DNA from 2 places in the Arthrobacter russicus genome. Region 2 is predicted to be linked to the other one. Evidence: riboswitches for the same ligand, from Rfam matches in the RefSeq annotation. Region 2 holds a riboswitch; the other holds the start of a gene.
The links. Region 2 has a riboswitch for cyclic di-AMP ahead of JOE69_RS07445 (C40 family peptidase). Riboswitches for the same ligand answer to the same signal wherever they lie in the genome.
Positions count from the first base shown of each region.

Region 1: linked by a shared signal. The riboswitch ahead of JOE69_RS10565 (aggregation-promoting factor C-terminal-like domain-containing protein) and the one ahead of JOE69_RS07445 (C40 family peptidase) in region 2 are both predicted to bind cyclic di-AMP.

Region 1 covers NZ_JAVDQF010000001.1:2,254,743-2,258,139, reverse strand. The annotation lists gene JOE69_RS10575 (MFS transporter) at 1-575, opposite strand, end outside; gene JOE69_RS10570 (MarR family winged helix-turn-helix transcriptional regulator) at 589-1,017, opposite strand; cyclic di-AMP (ydaO/yuaA leader) riboswitch at 1,179-1,320, shown strand; gene JOE69_RS10565 (aggregation-promoting factor C-terminal-like domain-containing protein) at 1,326-2,036, shown strand; gene JOE69_RS10560 (hypothetical protein) at 2,094-2,750, opposite strand; gene upp (uracil phosphoribosyltransferase) at 3,207-3,397, opposite strand, start outside.
Region 2 covers NZ_JAVDQF010000001.1:1,588,837-1,592,233, reverse strand. The annotation lists gene JOE69_RS17850 (M23 family metallopeptidase) at 1-750, shown strand, start outside; cyclic di-AMP (ydaO/yuaA leader) riboswitch at 957-1,120, shown strand; gene JOE69_RS07445 (C40 family peptidase) at 1,123-1,857, shown strand; gene JOE69_RS07440 (C40 family peptidase) at 1,944-2,708, shown strand; gene JOE69_RS07435 (HNH endonuclease) at 3,067-3,397, shown strand, end outside.

The DNA of each region.
Region 1 (3,397 bases), 670 kb from region 2:
ATCTTGGCCAGCGAGATGATCACCGCGCCGAAGCTCGCCGCATTGATCAGGAAGGCCGGGCCGGTGCCCAACCAGGCGATCAGCAGGCCGGCCAGACCGGGGCCGGCCAAACGGGCCAGATTGAACGAAGTCGCATTGAGCGCGACGGCATTGGGCACGTCCGGGGCCTCGACCACTTCGGAGACGAAGGCCTGGCGCGACGGGGCGTCGATCGCGCTGCCGACGCCGAGCAGCAGTGCGAGCAAGTAGACGTGCCACAGCTGCACGGTATTGGTGACCACCAGGAGACCCAAAATCAAAGCGCAGGAACCCATCGCGGTTTGGGTGATCAGGAGGATTTTCCGCTTCGAGTAACGATCGCCCAGCAAGCCGGCCCAGGGTCCGAGGATCAGGATTGGCAGGAACTGCAGACCGGTGGTGATGCCGACCGCGGTTCCCGAATGGTCGGTCAGCACCGTGAGCACGAGCCAGTCCTGGGCGACCCGCTGCATCCACGTGCCGATATTGGACACCAGGGCGCCGGTGACCCATAACCGGTAGTTGAAGACCTTCATCGCGCTGAACATGCGGGTCATCCGGCAACTCCGGTCATTTGGCGGCCATTTTCTGCAATATCTCCGCTGCTTCCCGTAACGTCTTGCGCTCCTCATTGCTCAGTTTGGCCAACCGCTTTTCCAGCCACTCGTTCCGGCGTTGCCGGGTGTCGGTCAGCACTTCGCGGCCGGCCGCGGTCAGCTCCGCGAGCACTTGCCGTCCGTCGCTGGGGTGCGGCAAACGGTTGACCAGCCCGGCCGCTTCGAGTCCGTTGACCGTGCGGGTCATCGACGGCGCCTGGACGTGTTCGGCATCCGCCAGTTCGCGCAAAGTCAACGGACCGTGGCCCAGCAGGGCGAGCACGGTGAACTGGCCCGCGGTGATCGATTCCGTCGTGGCTTCCACCCGGAGCCTGCGTGACGTGCGCATGATCGCCATCCGCAGTTCCACCGCGAGCGAGGCGCTTTTCTTCCTGGCTTCCATATTTACTTAGCATAGGTCATTAGCTTTGCTAAGTAAATATGGGAGTCTTCCGCCTGTTACCGAAATGTGACTTCTCCGGCAACCTCACGTATCGTGTATTGAGTGCCGGCAACAGCAGGCACGGCCTCCGGGAGTTCGCCGAGCTCTGCCGCTACCGGATGGATCCAGCAATACCGGCAGAGACGGGGAAACCAATTTCGGCTGCCGATCCTGGGCGGCCTTGGGGTGAAGCCTTGAAATTCAAGGCCGGATGCTCTCCATCCGAATCCGACAGCTCACCTCGCAGGCAAAGAGAGAGGCACCACTACGTGACCACTTCGTCACGCCGCACGCTCGCGCGGCACGCCGCTTTGCCCGGTGAAAGCAACTCCGGACCGGCGCCGCGGAATTCTTCCGGTTCCAGCAGGGGACGCCGTCGTGCCACGCCGCAAAAAGGCACCTTGGGCCAGCTCTGGGACGCCACGCCGAAAGCTCCCGCCCAGCGCGTCGCCGCGGTAGCCGTGGCCGGCGTCATGGTCGCCGGCATCGCGACCACCGGCCAAGCCAACACCCCCGAACCGCAAGTGGTTTCAGAGAACGCCGCTGCCACCGCGATCACCGCGAACGCCGCAGCAAACCTCGACTTCGCCCGAGTGGCCTCCAAGTCGATCCCGGCGGAAAAGAAGGCGGGCAGCACCACCGATGCCGCGTCCTCGGAAATCCAGGCGGTCAACGACCCCAAAGCGGCCCAGGCTTTCGCCGCCTCGCAGCTGGGCAGCTTCGGCTGGGATCAAAGCCAGATGTCCTGCTTGGTGTCACTGTGGACCCGCGAATCGGGTTGGCGGACCACTGCGGAGAACCCGTCGTCCTTGGCTTATGGCATCGCCCAGTCGCTGCCGGCCGAAAAGATGGCAACTACTGGCGCCGATTACCGGACCAATTACAAAACCCAGATCACCTGGGGCCTGGGCTACATCAAGCAGCGTTACGGCAGCCCCTGCGGAGCCTGGGGCAAATCGCAGGCGGTCGGCTGGTACTGAGCAGCCGATGCTTAAATCAACAGCGGTTGGCGCCACACGGCGCCAACCGCTGTTGATTTAATAGGTGATCTTCTGGCTCTTGAAGTTGTAGTACTCCGTTGACGGCTTGAGCCACAGGTACACCAGTGCAGCCACCGAAACGATCAGGGTCAGAATCCCGAAAATCATGTTTGCCAGGACCAGGGTGTGGTTGGCAGAATTCGAAATCAACGAGACCAACCCGCCGATGATGCCGATTGCCGCGAAAACCGTGGCCAGGATCCGAGCCCATTTCCGTCCGGCGTTGTTCGCCATGGCCATCCAGATCCACAAGCCGGTGCCCACCACGATGCCGAAGATCACGCCGACATAGGCGACAACCCGCGCGATCGTCGCCGCAGCCTCGTACTCGCGGGCACTCAGCTGCACGTCCGTGCTGTTCAGGCCCAGCTGAATTCCCAGCTCCACGGTGAACAGGCCGAAGATTCCGCCGATCAGGGCCAAAGCGGCACCGACATACATCAACAGCACCGCGATCTTGATGCTCTGCGGCCGCTCCACCTCGGCCAGCTGCGGCGCCGCGTAGTTCCCCGGGTACGCCGGGAACTGCGGCTGGCCGTAGGGCGCTTGGCTTTGTGGGGCGCCGTACGGAGCTTGCGGTTGCGGCGCAGCATAAGGCGGTTGCTGTTGCGGTTCGCCTTGCGGGCCCGGGTACGGTGGTTGCGCCTGGTTCACCGGCTGGCCATAGGCCGGCGGCTGCGGTTGGCCAATGGCCGGTTGACCAGCGGGCTGCTGGCCATAAGGCGGCTGTGGAGCACCGTACGGTGGCTGACTTTGCTGCGGCTGGCTCGGGGCTGCTTGATTCGGCTGCTCCGGTTCGCCGTGCTGCGGCTGATTCGCGGGTCCGGGTGGCACACTGGGGGGCTGGAATTGGTCCATATTCAGAGCATATCCCCGAACCGCGCAGCCGGCTCGGACTTTCTGCAACACACAGCGGCAAAACAGCCCCGCTGCCCGTCCAATCGCGACGTTCAGTGGGCAGGGACGTCTGAGCCCACTGAACTTGTGATTTGGACGGGCCTACCAAGGGCGGACATGCGAGGCCCAACCAGGTTTGCCAAGGCCCGGCTTCGCCGATCCCCGCTCAGGTTTGCGGGCACGCCCGACGTCGGCCGCGGTGCCAGCGCGCATTCAGCCGACGACGCCGTAAAGCCGGTCGCCGGCGTCACCCAGGCCCGGGACGATATAAGCCTTGTCGTTGAGCCCTTCGTCGATCGAAGCCAGCACCACGGTCACGTTCGAATCTTCGTGCTGCTCGCGGAGTGCCTCGATGCCTTCCGGTGCGGCAAGCAGGCAAATGCAGGTGATGTCCATCGCACCGC
Region 2 (3,397 bases):
ACGCCCAGCGTGGCCGCCCAGGAGTTGAATCGGGCAGCAGCGCGCCGGGTCCGACGCCGGGCGGCCGTCCCGGCGTCCCGGCCCGGTCTGCGTTCGGCCAAAACCGCGCAACGCGGCGGCATCGCCCTGGCCGCAGCCGGTTTGGCGCTGGCGTTCGTGGCGCCGAGCACGGTGGGAACCGCGCCGGCCACGGTGCCGGTGGCCGACGGCGTTCCGCTGAGTTCCGCGCCGATCAGCGCCGCGGCGGATGCGGTCCTGGACTTCAGCGAAACCAAAACCACGAGCAAGGCGGATCCGGACGGCAAACTGCGTCAGCTGCTTTCCGCCTCGGCCAGCAAGGTGGCGCCGGCTGCCGCCAAGGGAACGCTGTCCGCGCCTCTCGCGTCGATGACCGTCGTCTCGCCGTTCGGGTACCGGGTCAGTCCGCTGACCGGAGCCAGCGGGGAATTGCACACCGGCCAGGATCTGGTCGCCGCATGCAGCACCCAGGCTTACGCCGCTGCCGGCGGCACCGTGACTTTCGCCAGCTGGGATCCCTTCGGCGGTGGCAACCGGGTGGTGATCGACCATGGGAACGGGCTGTCCACGACGTACAACCACAATTCGTCCTTGCAGGTGAAGGTGGGCCAGAAAGTCAGTCGCGGCGATGTGGTCTCGCTGACCGGAACCACGGGCAACTCGACCGGCTGCCACCTGCACTTCGAGGTCATGGTCAATGACAAGACCGTAGACCCGCAAGGCTGGCTCTGAGCAGCTGCTCCCTTGGCCGGCCGCATGCCGGGCGGATTTGCGCTGCCCACTGTACTAAATAACGATAGGTCACGAAATCATCCCTTGGAATGAAATTTCCGTAACCGGAATGTGACATTCGATGGAAACTGCTGTAGCGTCTTATCTGCACCGGCGTTTCCAGAAGCTGGTGTCCTCGAGCAGATTGCCTAGCTCTGCCACCGCTCGAGGTCCGTTCGCAACATTCGTCTGGCAGAGGCGGGGGAACCACATGCGGGCTTCTTAGGAAGTCCTTGGGGTGAAGTCGCAGATGCTCCGGAAGGAGCTGATGCGGCCGGGTGACTCCCATCCGAATCCGACAGCTTACCTCGCAGGCTTTGGGAGAGGCTAAACGTGTCGTCTAAGACGTCTATCGGTCGCCATCGCGCGGCCAACGTCAGCACTAATCCGCTGACTGCAGTTTCAAAAGCAGTAGCGTCCAATGCGGGCAGCTTCGGCCGTCAGGCCGCAGTAGTAGTGGTTGCCACCGGGCTCGTGACCAGCCTGGGTCTGCCGGCTGAAGCCGCAGACACCGGTCGGGCCTCTGCGGAGAACGCCAGTAGCAGCCTCAAGATCGCCGCGCAGACGGTCACCGCAGCAGCAGACGCCACGGTAGTCTTCGACCGTCCGGCCACGAGCTCTACGCCGAAGCCGGCGATCAGCACGCGGACCGCAGTGCAGTCGGACCGGGTTGCCACCACCACGGCCACGGCGGAGAAGCCCGTTGCCACGGAAGCCGCTGATGTCCAGGCAGGTGCCGGCCTTGCTGCCGTCGTCGCTTATGCACTGAGCGGAAAAGGCAAGCCCTACGTCTGGGGCGGCACCACACCCAACGGCTGGGACTGCTCGGGCTTCACCGGTTGGGCCTATGCCCAGGCCGGGATCTCGTTGCCGCGGACCAACCAGTGGAACGTGATGAAGCAGACTTCCACCCCGCAGCCGGGCGACTTGGTGGTGCAGAACGGCGGGAGCCATGTTGCCATTTACCTGGGCAACGGCATGGAGATCGGCGCACTCAACCCCTCGCAGGGCACCTTGATCACCTCGGTCGCCGAAGTCGGATCTTCGGTTTTCTACACGCTGCGCTAACCGCAAAGCTTCAGCACGGGGCCGGCGACCCGCTACGACAACCGCCGGGAAGTACCAAAACTGAGTAAATTGAAAGAGGAAACTCAATGGGCAGTCGAGTAGGAATTGCGCGGCACCGCGCGGACACCAAAACCAACTCCATCGCAGTGATCGCGAAAGCGGTCAGCGAAAACGCAGGTGGAGTGGGTCGCCAGGCCGCTGTCATCGCCGCCGCTTCCGGCTTGGTCCTGACCACCGGTATCGCCGCGAACGCGGCAGAGCCGACCGTCGGCCAGCGCGAGTCGGCTCCGACCACGCTCAACATCGCGACGGCTCCGGCGGTCACCGCCTCGGCTGCGGTCCAGATCGCGTTCGAAAGCCCCACGGTTTCTTCGGCGCCCGCTCCGGTGAAGGTCAAGCAGACCGTGGCGCCGCAGAGCAACACCGCGAGCAAGGCTCCGGCCGCCGCCAGCCAGGCTGCACCGGCAGCCCCGGCGCCCAGCCAAGCTGCCCCGGCTAACGTCGCGGCGAGCGGTGCCGGCGCTGTGGTGGTTGCTTCGGCGCTCGCCCAGCTCGGCGTCACCCAGGACTGCACCGCGTTGGTGCGGACCGCCCTGCGGTCTGCCGGATTGCCGACCACCCCGATGGGCCCCTCGGCCTTCGCGTCTTTGGGCCGGGTCATCAGCGCCGCCGAAGCGCAGCCGGGCGACGTCGCCTACTACTCGAACAACGGCTACGGCGGACAGCACGTGGCCATCTACATCGGCAACGGCCAGGCCGTGCACGGTGGCTGGCTCGGCAACCAGACGGTTGTCGCCTCGGTCAACATCCCGACCGGCCCGCCGGACTACTACATCGCCATCGGACGCTAGTCCGCTTATTCCATCAGCAGGCCCGCACCGGCAACGGTGCGGGCCTGCTGGCGTATTGGCTAGTTTTTCGGTTGGGTATGTCCCACCGAGCTGGCGAACTCAGTGGGACAAAGCGGGTATGTCCCACCGAGCTGGCGAACTCAGTGGGACAGAACGTTCCGGTTCCACTGCCCGGCAGCAAAGCCGGTGAAGGTTGCCGCGGGGTGAATTCTTCCCGACACGTGGACCGTTCCGGACTGGGGATTCGCTCAAATGCGCGGGTTCGGCCTAGGCTTGGATTGAGTTCACGACCCGGGGCTGCGGCAGGGCAGCCGGCTCCGCCGAGAAGACTCCGGGTCAGCCTGAATGAGGAACGCATATGCGAACCCTTGTGCTGAATGCTGGATACGAACCGCTGGCGGTAGTCACCTTCCGCCGGGCGCTGATCCTTGTGCTGGCCGGGAAGGCCTCGATCCTCGCGGAAGGCGATGACCCGGTGATCGGACCGCAGGAAATCCTCAGCCGTCCTTCGGTGATTTTGCTCAATCGATACATCCGCCTGCCGTACGACCGGGAGTCACCGGTGAGCCGGCGCGGGGTGTTGCGTCGGGATGAACACCGATGCGCGTACTGCGGAAAGTCCGCCAGCACCATCGACCATGTACAGCCCAAGTCGCGCGGCGGTGTGGACAGCTGGGAGAACTTGGTGG